DNA from 2 places in the Sphaerisporangium aureirubrum genome. Region 1 is predicted to be linked to the other one. Evidence: riboswitches for the same ligand, from Rfam matches in the RefSeq annotation. Region 1 holds a riboswitch; the other holds the start of a gene.
What was found. A riboswitch is a leader RNA that binds a small molecule or an ion and turns the genes downstream of it on or off. The one in region 1 is predicted to bind glycine.
Positions count from the first base shown of each region.

Region 2: it holds a riboswitch for glycine, as region 1 does, so the genes downstream of both, gcvT (glycine cleavage system aminomethyltransferase GcvT) here and gcvP (aminomethyl-transferring glycine dehydrogenase) in region 1, are expected to answer to the same signal.

Region 1 covers NZ_JBHSRF010000018.1:16,254-23,671, reverse strand. The annotation lists gene ACFP1K_RS15345 (FHA domain-containing protein) at 302-805, shown strand; gene ftsR (transcriptional regulator FtsR) at 818-1,483, shown strand; gene ACFP1K_RS15335 (bifunctional nuclease family protein) at 1,614-2,084, shown strand; gene ACFP1K_RS15330 (MerR family transcriptional regulator) at 2,231-2,854, shown strand; glycine riboswitch at 2,914-3,039, shown strand; glycine riboswitch at 3,040-3,155, shown strand; gene gcvP (aminomethyl-transferring glycine dehydrogenase) at 3,202-6,060, shown strand; gene ACFP1K_RS15320 (STAS domain-containing protein) at 6,114-6,437, opposite strand; gene ACFP1K_RS15315 (hypothetical protein) at 6,626-6,766, opposite strand; gene ACFP1K_RS15310 (tetratricopeptide repeat protein) at 7,074-7,418, shown strand, end outside.
Region 2 covers NZ_JBHSRF010000061.1:50,509-57,926, reverse strand. The annotation lists gene gcvH (glycine cleavage system protein GcvH) at 1-217, opposite strand, end outside; gene gcvT (glycine cleavage system aminomethyltransferase GcvT) at 214-1,305, opposite strand; glycine riboswitch at 1,339-1,444, opposite strand; glycine riboswitch at 1,445-1,541, opposite strand; gene ACFP1K_RS29950 (gamma-glutamyl-gamma-aminobutyrate hydrolase family protein) at 1,560-2,273, opposite strand; gene ACFP1K_RS29945 (3-oxoacyl-ACP reductase) at 2,275-3,039, opposite strand; gene ACFP1K_RS29940 (aldehyde dehydrogenase family protein) at 3,061-4,404, opposite strand; gene ACFP1K_RS29935 (glutamine synthetase family protein) at 4,406-5,752, opposite strand; gene ACFP1K_RS29930 (FadR/GntR family transcriptional regulator) at 5,897-6,619, shown strand; gene ACFP1K_RS29925 (hypothetical protein) at 6,706-6,891, shown strand; gene ACFP1K_RS29920 (nickel/cobalt transporter) at 6,936-7,418, opposite strand, start outside.

The sequences.
Region 1 (7,418 bases):
CGCCGCATGGACCGGAGGGCGCGGCGGGCGGTAGCTTTGGACCGGCGCGGCGAGCCGAGTCGGAAGGGGCGAGGGGCGAGCGCCGTTCACCATCACGCGAGCCCCCGTCAGCGATGACTCGAACGAGCCCGACCAGCAGCATGTCCCGTCCCGCGAGCCTGACCTCATCTTGACCTTTGCGACTCAATCAGCGTAGGTTGCGGCATTCGCAGACTGAAGCAATCTTGAGAAGCGAAGCACCGAGGCACGCCGCACTGAGCACCGTCGCCGCGACTTCGCGGTAGGAGGCCGAGCCGATCCGATGCCGAGCGTCTACTGCACGCAGTGCGGTCATGCCAACCCTGACGACGCCCGTTTCTGCTCTCGGTGCGGGTCGCCGCTGAGCCGTGCCGAGAACACGCCCGGGGACACCACCTCCACGATCTCCCTGAGCGGGATCGAGGCGATGGACGGCGAGGCCACAGGACAGACGCTCCTGCCGGACCGGGCGGCGGTGGATCAGCTGCCGCCGGGCACCGCCCTGCTGGTGGTGATGCGCGGCCCGAACGCCGGGAGCCGGTTCCTGCTCGACAGCGACCTCACCACGGCGGGCCGTCACCCCGAGAGCGACATCTTCCTGGACGACGTCACCGTGTCACGGCGCCACGCCGAGTTCTACCGCCGGGGCGGCCATTTCACCGCCCGCGACGTCGGCAGCCTGAACGGCACCTACGTCAACCGCGAGCGGATCGAGGAGTACCCGCTGACCGGCGGCGACGAGGTCCAGATCGGCAAGTTCCGGCTGGTGTTCCTCACACGTGGGTGAGCGGGGGCGGTGATGGGCGCGCAGGCCGCCAGGGCGTTCATGAGCATCGGGGAGGTCCTCGAGCTCCTGCGCGCCGACTTTCCCGACATCACCGTCTCCAAGATCCGCTTCCTGGAGGGGGAGGGGCTGATCGAGCCCCAGCGCGCCCCCTCCGGGTACCGCAAGTTCACCCACGCCGACGTGGAGCGCCTGCGCTTCATCCTCACCGCCCAGCGGGACCGCTACCTCCCGCTGCGCGTGATCAAGGACCACCTGGACACCGCGGGCGACGAGGGCACCGGGCCCCGCTCCCTGGAGTCCGCGGCGCCCGAGGTCCGGCTCGGCCGCGCCGAGCTGTGCGAGGTGGCCGGGCTGGACGAGGAGACCCTCGCCGAGCTCGAGGACTACGGCCTGCTGGCCCCGGTGGCCCGCAGGTACGACGCCGAGGCCCTCGCCGTGGCCAGGGCCTGCGGCGCCCTGGCGGCCTTCGGGCTGCACCCCCGCCACCTGCGCGTGCTCAAGGCCGCCGCCGAGCGTGAGGCGGGCCTGGTCGAGCAGGCCGTGGCGCCCCTGCTGCGCCGCCGCGCCCCGGGCGCCGCCGGCCAGGCCGAGGAGGCCGCCCACGAGCTGTCCGGCCGGCTGCTGGAACTGCACGCCGCCCTGGTGAGAGGCGCCCTGCGCGGCATTCTGGGCCGTTGACCGAGGCACCCGGACATTTCGGGGTGCGAGGATGTTACGTTGAGGTTTGCGGCGATGGTCACGCCGCGAGCCGTGAGCCGCGAGGGAGCAGGCCTGAAGCGGGCCGGCGACCAACGAGACGGAGCCGCCTGTGTTGCAGATGGAGGTCGTGGGGGTCCGGGTGGAGATGCCCTCCAACCAGCCCATCGTCCTGCTCAAGGAGGCGAAGGGCGAGCGTTATCTGCCGATCTGGATAGGGATGACCGAGGCCACGGCCATCGCTCTCGCACAGGCCGAGGAGCCGCCGCCGCGGCCGCTCACGCATGACCTGTTCAAGGACGTGATCGAGGCGCTCGGCGTCCGGCTGCAGACGGTCAACATCGTCGCGCTGCGCGACGGGATCTTCTTCGCCGACCTGGTGTTCTCCAACGGCGTCGAGGTCAGCGCGCGGCCGTCGGACTCGATCGCGCTGGCCCTGCGGACCGGCGCGGGCATCTTCGCCAGCGAGGACGTGGTCCGCGAGGCGGGTGTCATCATCCCCGACGATCAGGAGGACGAGGTCGAGAAGTTCCGCGAGTTCCTGGACACGATCACACCGGAGGACTTCGGTCGCGCCGGTTAGTCATATCGGGCATTTACGCTTCACGACGCGCCGAGCGGGATCGTTGACTGAGCATGCCGCCGGTCCTACGGTGCAAGGGAACCCACGGTTGTAATTCACGAACCCCCAGATCAGACCGTGGGATGAGAGAAAGCCGGAGGTCCGCAGTGGCGGTCAGCAGCGGCGAGGGCAAGTCGGCCGGCCAGCGCGATCGGGCTCAGCGTCAGTCGGCACGTGAGCGCGCGGGCGAGCAGGGCCTGCTGTTCGGCGAGCGGCCCGGGTCGCTCCCCGCCGACGTGGGCTACCGCGGCCCGACGGCGTGCTCGGCGGCCGGCATCACCTACCGGCAGCTGGACTACTGGGCGCGCACCCAGCTCGTCGAGCCGTCCGTGCGCCCCGCGCAGGGCTCGGGCTCGCAGCGGCTGTACAGCTTCCGCGACATCCTGGTGCTCAAGGTCGTCAAGCGCCTGCTCGACACCGGCGTGTCCCTGCAGCAGATACGCACCGCCGTCCAGCACCTGCGCCAGCGCGGCGTCGACGACCTCGCGCAGATCACCCTGATGAGCGACGGGGTCAGCGTCTACGAGTGCACCTCGGCCGACGAGGTGATCGATCTTCTGGAGGGTGGGCAGGGCGTGTTCGGCATCGCCCTCGGCGGGGTGTGGCGCGAGGTCGAGGGATCTCTCGCCGAACTGCCGGGGGAGCGTGCCGAGCCGGCCGACCGGGACCCTTTCGCCGAACACCCCGGTGACGAGCTGGCCCAGCGCAGACGGGCGCGCCGCACAGGCTGAGGGTGGGGTAGGGGTAGCCCCTCACAAGGGGCGGGACGGTACCATTGGCGTGAAGCTTTCGACCCTGCGCGGGAGAGTCCCGGGCGCGGGCCGGTTCCGTGCTCCACGCGGCGCCGGCATGTGACCCGGGCGCCGAAGGAGCAACCTCCCCGGAATCTCTCAGGCCCATGTACCGCGCGGGCGAGGCAACTCTGGAAAGTAGGCGTGCCCGCCAGGCGTGCCTCACCGACGGTGCAAGCCCCCGTCAGGGGGTGAAGCTCTCAGGTCGTGACGAGGAAGTCGCGCTGACAGAGGGGGAGAACCGGCGATTCAGCGCGCCCGCTCCCAGCCACTTCCAGGAGGGCCTCATGACCGATCGGTCCCCGCTCCGCGACCTGTCCGCACCGCCGTTCGTGACCCGGCACGTCGGTCCCTCCGACGACGAGCAGGCCCGCATGCTCCAGGCCATCGGGTACGCCTCCACCGCCGACCTGATCGCGCTGGCGGTGCCCGGCGCGATCCGCGCCGAGGCCCCCCTCGACCTGCCCCCGGCGGCGAGCGAGACCGAGGCCATCGCCGAGCTGCGGCGGCTGGCGGGGCGCAACCAGGTGCTCACCTCGATGATCGGGCTCGGCTACCACGACACCGTCACCCCCGCGGTGATCCGGCGCAACCTGCTGGAGAACCCCGGCTGGTACACCGCGTACACGCCGTACCAGCCCGAGATCTCGCAGGGCCGCCTCGAGGCGCTGCTCAACTTCCAGACCATGGTCGCCGACCTGACCGGCCTGGACGTGGCCGGTGCCTCGCTGCTGGACGAGGCCACGGCCGCCGCCGAGGCGATGACCCTGGCCCGCAGGGCCGGGCGCGCCCCGGGCGCGACCTTCGTGGTGGACGCCGACGCGCTGCCGCAGACCAAGGCGGTGCTGGCCACCCGGGCCGAGCCGCTCGGCATCGAGCTGGTCGAGGCCGACCTCACCGGCGGCCTGCCCGAGGGCGAGCTGTTCGGCGTGCTCGTGCAGTACCCCGGCGCGAGCGGCAGGGCCGCAGACTTCCGCGCGGTCGCCGAGCAGGCCCGCGAGCGCGGCGCCCTGGTGGTGGCCGCCGCCGACCTGCTGGCCCTCACCCTGCTGGAGGCGCCCGGCGCCCTCGGCGCCGACATCGCGGTCGGGTCCACCCAGCGCTTCGGCGTCCCCCTCGGCTTCGGCGGGCCGCACGCCGCGTACATGTCGGTGCGCGAGGGCCTGCAGCGGCAGATCCCCGGCCGCCTGGTCGGCGTGTCGCGGGACGCCGACGGCCACCCCGCCTACCGGCTGGCGCTGCAGACCCGTGAGCAGCACATCCGCCGCGAGAAGGCCACCAGCAACATCTGCACCGCCCAGGTGCTGCTCGCCGTGATCGCCGGCATGTATGCCGTCTACCACGGCCCCGACGGGCTGCGGCGCATCGCCCAGCGCGTCCACCGCCACGCCGCCGTACTGGCCGCCGGGCTGCGCGGCGGCGGGGTCGAGATCGTGCACGACGACTTCTTCGACACCGTGCGGGCCCACGTGCCCGGCCGGGCCGCCGAGATCGTCGCGGCCGCCGCGGACCTCGGGGTCAACCTGCGGCAGGACGGCCCCGGCCACGTGGGCGTCACCTGCGACGAGACCACCACGGCCGACCATCTGCGCGCGGTGTGGAAGGCCTTCGGGTGCGACGGCGCGGTGCTGGACGACCTGGACACCGCCACCGCCGACGCCCTGCCCTCCGGCCTGCTGCGCACCACCGGCTACCTCACCCACCCGGTGTTCGGCGCCCACCGCTCCGAGACGGCGATGCTGCGCTACCTGCGCAGGCTCCAGGACAAGGACATCGCGCTCGACCGCTCCATGATCCCGCTGGGCTCCTGCACGATGAAGCTCAACGCGACCACCGAGATGGAGCCCATCACCTGGCCCGAGTTCGCCGGCGTCCACCCCTACGCGCCCGCCGCGCAGGCCAAGGGCTACCTCGAGCTCATCGGCGACCTCGAGCGCTGGCTGGCCGAGGTCACCGGGTACGCCGCGGTGTCGCTCCAGCCGAACGCCGGCTCCCAGGGCGAGTTCGCCGGTCTGCTCGCCATCCGGGCCTACCACAAGGCCAACGGCGACGAGGGCCGGGACGTGTGCCTGATCCCGTCCTCGGCGCACGGCACCAACGCCGCGAGCGCCGTGATGGCGGGCATGCGGGTCGTCGTGGTGGCCTGCGACGACCAGGGCAACGTCGACGTGCCCGACCTCGTCGCCAAGATCGGCAAGCACCGGGAACGGCTCGCGGCGATCATGGTGACCTACCCGTCCACGCACGGCGTGTACGAGGAGACGATCACCGAGATCTGCGAGCTGGTCCACCAGGCGGGCGGGCAGGTCTACGTGGACGGCGCCAACCTCAACGCCTTGGTCGGCCTGGCCAAGCCCGGCTGGTTCGGCGCGGACGTCTCCCACCTGAACCTCCACAAGACCTTCTGCATCCCGCACGGCGGCGGCGGCCCCGGCGTCGGCCCTGTGGCCGTCCGCGAGCACCTCGCGCCGTACCTCCCCGGCCACCCGGGGACCGAGAGCGCCGTCGGCCCCGTCTCGGCCGCCCCGTACGGCTCCGCCAGCATCCTGCCCATCTCGTGGGCGTACGTCCGCATGATGGGCGCCGACGGCCTGAAGGCGGCCACCGAGCAGGCCATCCTCTCGGCCAACTACCTGGCCCGCCGCCTGTCCCCGCACTACCCCGTCCTGTACACCGGCCGCGAGGGCCTGGTGGCCCACGAGTGCATCGTCGACCTGCGCCAGATCACCAAGGAGACCGGCGTCACCGTCGACGACGTGGCCAAGCGCCTCATCGACTACGGCTTCCACGCCCCCACGATGTCGTTCCCCGTGGCGGGCACCCTGATGATCGAGCCCACCGAGAGCGAGGACCTCGCCGAGTTGGACCGTTTCTGCGACGCCATGATCGCCATCCGGGGTGAGATCACCAAGGTCGCCGAGGGCGCCTACGACCGCACCGACAACCCCCTGCGCAACGCCCCCCACACCGCCGACTCCCTGCTCGGCGACGCCTGGGAGCACCCCTACAGCCGCGCGGAGGCGGCCTATCCAGTCCTCTCGCTGCGCGACGCCAAGTACTGGAGCCCGGTCCGGCGCATCGACCAGGCCTACGGCGACCGCAACCTGGTCTGCGCCTGCCCCCCGCTGGAGGCGTACGAGGACTAGTCCCGGCGGACCCGGTGAACCGGCCCGGTCCCCGTCACGGGGCCGGGCCGCGGTCAGATCGTGATCGGGAGGCTGCGGTCGAGTCCGGTGATGCGCAGGACGCGGGACATCTGCGGGCGCGGCGACCTCAGGGCGAAGGCGACGCCCCGGGCCCGGGCGCGGTGCTGGACGCCGACCAGGACGGCCAGGCCGGAAGCGTCGCAGAACGACACCTCCGACAGGTCCACCACCAGCGAGCCGACGGTGGAACGTAGCGCGCCGAGCAGGCGGCGCCGCAGCGCCTCGCTGGTGAAGATGTCGATCTCACCGGTCAGGCGCACGATGTTGGGGGCCGGCTGACTGATCCCGCTGGGCGGGGCGATGTCGATGACGGTCATGGGGTCTCCTATCGGAGCAGAGACAAGACTAGGCGCCTGCCGGCCGGAGATCGGTCGGCCGCCAGAAGGGGCGGTCCCGGACCGCTCGATCCGGCCGGCAGGCAGCACGGGGTCATGCGCCCCGGTCACGGCGTGCACGCGGTGACCGGCGGGGATGAGCGGCCCGGCGCCGGCGACGTGCGAGGTGGTCACGCGCGGACCCACGCTCCGTACAGAGCAGTACGTGGGCCCGGCACGGGCTTGACGACGAGCAGGACCGGGAAGTCCGCGACCGGCTCGACGGCGGCGGCGGTCAGCGGTCCGAGCTGGGAGAGGAGAGTCGGCGTCATGGTCGCCTGGCCTTGTCCGGCCCCTCGTCGGGACCGAAGTCGTTTATCGCCGCGGGCGACGCCGACCTGAATGCCAACGCACGAAGTGTCCTCGGTGCCAACAGCGTACCTCACCGCGCTGTGCGGACTCCGGAGCGTGCTGTGGCGACCGGCGGGTAGGGAGGCCATGTCGTCACTTCCCGGTGACGAGCCATACGGAGACCGGGGCATCACCCTCGGAACCCGGGCGGGATCGGCATAATGGTCGCGGCGTGGCGGCACGGCGGCGTGCGCCGGTGGATGCCCCTATCCGGAGATGAGGTCGCTCATGGCGGCGCGCGAGGTGCAGTCCGGGCGGCCGATCGACGACGCGCGCAGGCGGGCCGAGAGCGGTGACCTGGACGGTGCCGCCGAGATCTTCGCGGAGCTGGTGGCCGACGACCACGAGGCCGACCGTGCGCAGGCCGCGGTGGGTCTGGCCGTGGTGCTAGAGGAGCGGGGCGACGTCACCGGGGCACGGGCCGCGGCGCGGACCGCCCTGGCCACCGGGCATCCCGAGTACGCGGCCCAGGCGGCGTGCCACCTGGCCCGGGGGTTCGAGCGCGATCTGCTGCCCGACCAGGCCCGTGCGGCGTGGCAGGCCGTGATCGGGCTCGGGACACCCGCGTACCTC
Region 2 (7,418 bases), on a different contig from region 1:
CGTAGATGTCGCTCACGGACTTGGTGGATTCCACTTCGCCCACGGCGTCGCCGGACTCCAGGGTGGCGCCGGCTTCGGGGAGTTGGACGAAGACGACGTCGCCGAGGGATTCGGCGGCGTAGGCCGTGATCCCCACGGTCACGACCAGGCCGTCGTCAACCCCGGCCACCCACTCGTGCTCCTTGGTGTAGCTGAGCTCCTCGGGAATGCTGCTCACATGCTCCTCCGGTAAAAAGGCAGGTCAACCACGTCGACCGGTTCATGGCTACCACGGATGTCGACCGCCAGGCCGTCGGACACGTCGGTGTCCACGTAAGCCATCGCGATCGGCTTGCCGAGTGACTGGGACGGGGCGCCGCTGGTGACCTCTCCAACGACGGTGCCGTCTCCGCTGAGGACCACGGGGTAACCGTGGCGTGGCACTCGGCGGCCCCGCGCGACCAGGCCGGTCAGGCGCCGGCGCGGGGGGACGTCCTTGAGGGGGGCGAGCGCGGCGCGACCGACGAAGTCGCCCGGCTTGCCGAATTTGACGACGCGGCCGAGGCCGGCGTCGAAGGGGGTGAGGCCGGCGTTCAGCTCGTTGCCGTACAGCGGCATCCCGGCCTCCAGGCGCAGCGTGTCCCGGGCGGACAGCCCGGCGGGACGCAGGCCGTGCGGCTCCCCGGCCTTGGCCACGGCCTGCCACAGCGGCACGGCGTCCGCGGCGGCGGCGAACAGCTCGAAGCCGTCCTCCCCGGTGTAGCCGGTGCGCGCGACGAACGTCTCGAAGCCCGCGACGACGCCGGGAAGACCGGCGTAGTACTTGAGGCCGGACAGGTCGGTGTCGGTGAGCGAGGCGACGATCTCGGCGGCGCGCGGGCCCTGCACGGCCACCAGCGCGTACTGCTCGGAGCGGTCGTCGATCTCGGCGTCGAAGCCCTCAGCCCGCGCGGTGAGCTCCGCGGCGACCCGGAGGTAGTTGGAGGCGTTGGCCACGACCATGTATTCCCCGTCGGGCAGACGGTAGACGATCAGGTCGTCCAGCACACCGCCGTCCGGCGCGCAGATCATGGTGTACCGGGCCCGGCCGGGCTCCAGCACCGACAGGTGGCCCACCAGGGCGTGGTCGAGCGCCTCGCCCGCCTGCGGCCCGGTGACGAAAATCTCCCCCATGTGGGACAGGTCGAACAGCCCCGCCGCCTTGCGCACGGCGTTGTGCTCGGCGGACTCGCTGCCGTACCGCAGCGGCATGAGCCAGCCCGCGAAGTCGGTGAGCGTCGCGCCGAGGCTCTCGTGCACCTCGCGGAGCGGTGTAGATCTGGACATGATGCGCACCTCAGGCAGGGTTGGATGACAGCATCCTCCCCCTCTGTCATCGGTGCCTGAGAGTTTCGCCCGGGTTTTGCCGGACTTTCACCTTCGGCGAGGTCCCACGCGCAGCGGGGACCCACTTTCCAGAGGCCACCTGACCCGCGCGGTCCTTTGCCTTGTGAGGTTCGTGGGAGGACTTGCTCCTTCAGGGGCCCTGACCGGATGTCAGGGCACTCTCCCGCACGGGGTCACCGGTGTTCCGGCCCACCTTACCAATGCCGGGCGGGCGCCGCCGAGGCCACGAGGGCCTCGAACAGGGGGCCGTCGGGGCCGGTCTCGGGGTGCCACTGCACGCCGAGCGCGAACGGGTGCCCGGCCAGCTCGACGGCCTCCACCGTGCCGTCCTCGGCGGTCGCCGACACCGTCAGCCCGTCGCCGAGCCGGTCCACCGCCTGGTGGTGGTAGTGCGCGGCGTCGGACGTGCCGCCGCCGAGTACGTCGGCGAGCGTGCTGCCGGGCGTCACCCGCACCGGCATGTTCCCGAACTCGCCGGGCGCGGGCGCGTGGCCCCCGTGGCCGACGACCTCGGGCAGGTGCTGGTGCAGGGTGCCGCCGAGGTGGACGTTGAGCACCTGCATGCCCCGGCAGATGCCGAGCAGCGGCAGCCCGGCCGCCAGCGCCGCGCCGACCAGCGCGAACTCCGCCTCGTCGCGGAACTCGCGCACGTAGCCGGTCTTGTCGTGCGCCTCCGCGCCGTACCGGCCGGGGTCCAGGTCGCCGCCCCCGGCGACGATCAGGCCGTCCAGCCGTTCCACCAGCGGCGCGGGGTCGCCCGCCGGCGGCACGATGACCGGCTGGCCGCCCGCCGCGGCGACCCGCTCGACGTAGTTGTACGGCAGCAGCGCGGTGGTCATCTGCCACACCGTGAAAGCGGCGGGTTCGACGTAGCACGTGATGCCGATGATCGGCCGGTAGGCGCCCACGTCAGACCGGGGTGACGTAGGCGCCGGAGATGCCGCCGTCCACCAGGAACTCGGCCCCGGTGATGAAGCTGGCGTCGTCCGAGGCGAGGAACGCGACGGCCGCCGCGATCTCGGACGCCTCGGCGAACCGGCCCATCGGCACGTGCACCAGCCGCCGCTGCGCCCGCTCGGGGTCCTTGGCGAACAGCTCGCGCAGCAGCGGGGTGTCGACCGGCCCCGGGCACAGCGCGTTGACCCGGATGCCCTCGCGGGCGAACTGCACGCCGAGCTCGCGGGTCATGGACAGCACGCCGCCCTTGGACGCGGTGTAGGAGATCTGGGACGTGGCCGAGCCCATCACCGCGACGAACGACGCGGTGTTGATGATCGAGCCCTTGCCCTGCCGCCGCATGTACGGGATGGCGTGCTTGCAGCAGAGGTACACGCTGGTGAGGTTGACCTCCTGCACCCGGCGCCACGCCTCGATGCCGGTGGTGAGGATGGAGTCGTCGTCGGGCGGGGAGATGCCCGCGTTGTTGAACGCGATGTCCAGGCTGCCGTAGGTGTCGGCGGCGATCTCGAACAGGCGGGCGACGTCCTCCTCGCTGGTGACGTCCGCCCGGACGAACAGGCCGCCGACCTCGTCGGCGATCTTGGCGCCGCCCTCCTCGTCGAGGTCGGCGCACACGACCTTGGCGCCCTCCTCGGCGAAGCGGCGCGCGGTGGCGAGCCCGATGCCCCCAGCCGCGCCGGTGATCACGGCGACGCGGTCCAGCAGACGTTGCATATCGGATCCATCTCCTAGATCTCAGTGAGCGATGAAGACGTTCTTGGTCTCGGTGAAGGCGGCCAGTGCGTCCGGCCCGAGCTCGCGGCCGAGCCCCGACTCCTTGTAGCCGCCGAACGGCGTCCAGTACCGCACCGAGGAGTGGGAGTTGACGGAGAGGTTCCCCGCCTCGACGGCCCGGGCCACCCGCAGCGCTCGCCCGACGTCCCGGGTCCAGATGGAACCCGACAGACCGTACCGGGTGTCGTTGGCGATCCGCACGGCGTGCCCCTCGTCGTCGAACGGCACCACGCTGACCACCGGCCCGAAGATCTCCTCGGTGAACGCCCGCTCGTCCAGCGAGTCGTGCGTCAGCACGGTCGGCGGGAACCAGAACCCCTTGCCCGCCGGGCAGGTGCCCTGGAAGCGCGGCGTGCCGGTCACGTACGACGCCACCCGGTCCCGGTGCTCGGCGCTGATCAGCGGTCCCATGCCGGTGCCGGGGTCGCGCGGGTCGCCCACGATGACGGCGGTCACGGCCCGTTCCAGCCGCTCCAGGAACTCCTCGTACACCGGCCGCTGGACGAGCACCCGGGACCGCGCGCAGCAGTCCTGCCCGCTGTTGTCGAAGACCGCCCCCGGCGCGGAGGCCGCGGCCAGTTCCAGGTCGGCGTCGGCGAACACGATGTTGGCGCTCTTGCCGCCGAGCTCCAGGGTGACCCGCTTGACGGTGGCCGCCGCCGCGGCCGCGATCTGCTTGCCCACCTCGGTGGAACCGGTGAACACGATCTTGGCGACGTCCGGGTGGCCGGCGAGCCTGGCCCCGGCGACCTCCCCTGCCCCAGGCAGCACCTGGAGCACCCCCTCGGGGAGGCCGGCCTCCAGGGCGAGCTCGGCGAGCCGCAGGGCCGTCAGCGGCGTCCACTCGGCGGGCTTGACGATGACGGTGTTGCCCGCGGCGAGCGCGGGCGCGGCGCCCCAGGTCATGATCACCATGGGGAAGTTCCACGGCACGATCACCCCGACCACGCCGAGCGGCTCGTGGAACGTGATGTCCACCCCGCCGGGCACCGGGATCTGCTTGCCGTGGTTGCGCTCGGGCGCCCCCGCGTAGAAGTGCAGCACGTCGCGGACGTTGCCCGCCTCCCACCGCGCGTTGCCCACGGTGTGCCCGGCGTTGGCCAGCTCCAGCTCGGCCAGCTCGTCCGCGTGCCGGTCGACCAGGTCGGCGAAGCGCCGCAGCAGCCGCGCGCGGTCGCCGGGCGCCACGTCCCGCCAGGCGGGGAACGCGGCTTTGGCCCGTTCCACCGCGCGGTCGGTCTCGGCCACGTCGGCGAGCTCGACGTCGGCCAGCACGTCCTCGGTGGCCGGATTGACGATCCTCATCTCACATCCGCTCGAATCCCCGGAAAAGCTCCCAGTCGGTGACCGCCGCGTCGAAGGCGGCCAGCTCGACCCGGGCGTTGTTGGCGTAGTGCTCGACGACCTCCTCGCCGAGCGCGGCCTTGGCGATCTTCGAGCCCTGCCACAACGCCAGGGCGTCCCGCAGCGTACCGGGCACGCGGTCCGCGCCGGAGGAGTAGGCGTTGCCGCCGTACGGCTCCTCCAGCGGCAGCTCGTTGTCCACGCCGTGCAGGCCGGCGGCGATCAGGGCCGACACCGCCAGATAAGGGTTGACGTCGCCGCCGGGCACGCGGTTCTCCACCCGCAGCGAGTGCCCGTGCCCGACCAGCCGCATCGAGCAGGTCCGGTTGTCCACGCCCCACTTGACGGCCGTCGGGGCGAAGCTGCCCTCGACGTACCGCTTGTAGGAGTTGATGTTGGGCGCGTACATCAGCGTCAGCTCGCGCAGCGCGGCCAGCTGTCCCGCGATGAAGTGCTCCCCGGTCTTGGACAGCCCGTGCGGCCCGTCGCCCGCCATCACCGGCCCGCCGCCGGTGTCGCGCAGCGAGATGTGGATGTGGCAGGAGTTGCCCTCCCGCTGGTTCGGCTTGGCCATGAACGTGATCGACATGCCCTGCTGGGCCGCGATCTCCTTGGCGCCGTTCTTGTAGATCGTGTGGTTGTCGCACGTGGTCAGCGCCTCGGCGTACCGGAACGCGATCTCGTGCTGCCCGAGGTTGCACTCGCCCTTGGCGGACTCGACGTACATGCCCGCCCCCTCCATGCCGAGCCGGATGCGGCGCAGCAACGGCTCCACGCGGGCGCCGCCGAGCAGGGAGTAGTCGACGTTGTACAGGTTGGCGGGGGACAGGTCGCGGTAGGCCTTGCCCCAGGCGCTCTCGTAGCTGTCGTTGTACACGACGAACTCCAGCTCGGTCCCGACGTACGCCGCCAGGCCGCGCTCGGTGAGCCGGGCGATCTGCCCGCGCAGGATCTGGCGCGGCGAGACGGGCACCCCCGTGCCGTTCTCCCACACCACGTCGGCCATCAGCATGGCGGTGCCCTCCTGCCAGGGCACCCGGCGCAGCGTGTCCAGGTCGGGTCGCATGACGAAGTCGCCGTACCCCCGGTCCCAGGACGACATGCTGTAACCACCGACCGTGTTCATGTCGATGTCCACGGCGAGGAGGTAGTCGCACCCCTCGGCGGCGTGCTCCAGCACCTCCGCAAGGAAGTACCGCGCGGACAGCCGCTTGCCCTGGAGGCGTCCCTGCATGTCGACGATCGCCAGCAGCACGCTGTCCACCCGTCCGGCGGCCACATCGTCACGCAGTTCGTCGAGGGTGAGCACGGCGCTCCCTTCCGTCAAAAGTCTGGAAACAGACCATTGGCGGCATGCAAGCACCAGCAGTGCCCCCGCGTCAACGGTCCGGCGCGTTCCAGGGACGAAAAGGACTAATCTCGAACCATTGGCATCGGGTGCGAGGGGGACGTGATGAGCGAACCGCAGCTCGTCGCGCTTCTCGGGCCGGTCCGGGCCGGCAACGCCTTCGAGGAGACCGTCGAGCGGCTGTTACAGGCCATCAAGCTCGGCGTGGTCGCGCCGGGCCAGAAACTTCCCCCCGAGCGTGAGCTCGCCGCCCAGCTCGGCATCAGCCGCGTCACCCTGCGCGAGGCCATCCGCGCCCTCCAGGACGCCGGCTACCTCGACGTGCGGCGCGGACGGTACGGCGGGGCGTTCGTCGTCTACGAGACGCCCCGGCCGGGGCACGGCGACCTGCGCAGGGCCGTCATCGAGATGGGGGCGGGGGAGCTGGCCGACGCGCTGACGTTCCGGATGGCCATCGAGTGCGGCGCGGCGCAGGTGCTGGCCACCACCGCGCTGACCCCCGATCAGCGGGACCTGCTGCGGCGGCGGCTGACCGACGTCAACGAGGCCGCCCCGGGGGACTACCGGCGGCTGGACACCGCGTTCCACCTGGCCATCGCCGAGCTGACGGGGTCTTCGCTGCTGGCCGCCGCCGCGGCGGACGCACGGTTGCGCGTCACCGACCTGCTGAACGCGATCCCGGTGCTCGGGCCCAACATCGACCACGCCGCCGCGCAGCACGTCGCGATGGTGGACGCCATCCTGGCCGGGGATCCCGAGGCCGCCCGGCGCGCCGTGGTGGAGCACCTGGACGCCACCGCCTCGCTGCTGCGCGCCTTCCTCGCCTGACACCCGTTCACCGTCCTGCGCATGGTTCCCGTTCTCCGGGGGAGTGGGGAGGGGCACTCTATGAAAGGCGGAGTCCGATGGGTCTCATGGACAGGTTGAGATTGCGCGAACTGAAGGCCCGGGCCAAGCGCCGGTTCGGATCGAGCACCGGCAACCGGACGATGGCCGCCGAGGCCCGCACCGAGGAGGCCGAGGCCAAGCTGCTGCGGACCAAGGACGAGATCATGGAGACCGCCAAGGAGATCCGCCGCGAGTACGGCGGCCGCCGCTGACCCGTCCCTCCGGTGCCCCGGTGGGGCCCGGGGCACCGGAGGTGTCAGAAGGCCGCCGTGAGGCTGCGCAGGGCCAGGCCGCCGCCGAGCACGACGATCATCGTCGCGGTACCCATCGGGGTGAACCCGGCGATCTTGGCGGCGAGGCCCTGGCGGGCGGACGCCAGGCGGTCCAGCCGTGAGGCCAGCTTCACGAGCAGCAGGCCGGTCGCGGTGAGCGTGGCCGCCATGCCGAGGCCGTAGGCCACGACCAGGGCGACGCCGAACCACGTACGGCCGAGCGCCGCCGCCCCGAGCAGCACGATCAGCGCCGACGGACTCGGCACCAGGCCCCCCGCCACCCCGAGCCCGAGCAACCCCGCCCGTCCCGGCCGGGCGTCGTCATGCCCGTGACCGTGTCCGTGGCCATGCCCGTGACCGTGTCCGTGGCCATGCCCGTGACCGTGTCCGTGGCCATGCCCGTGACCGTGCCCATGTCCGTGACCGTGCCCGAAGGCGACGGGGTTGGCGCGGTTGCGGAGGGCCGA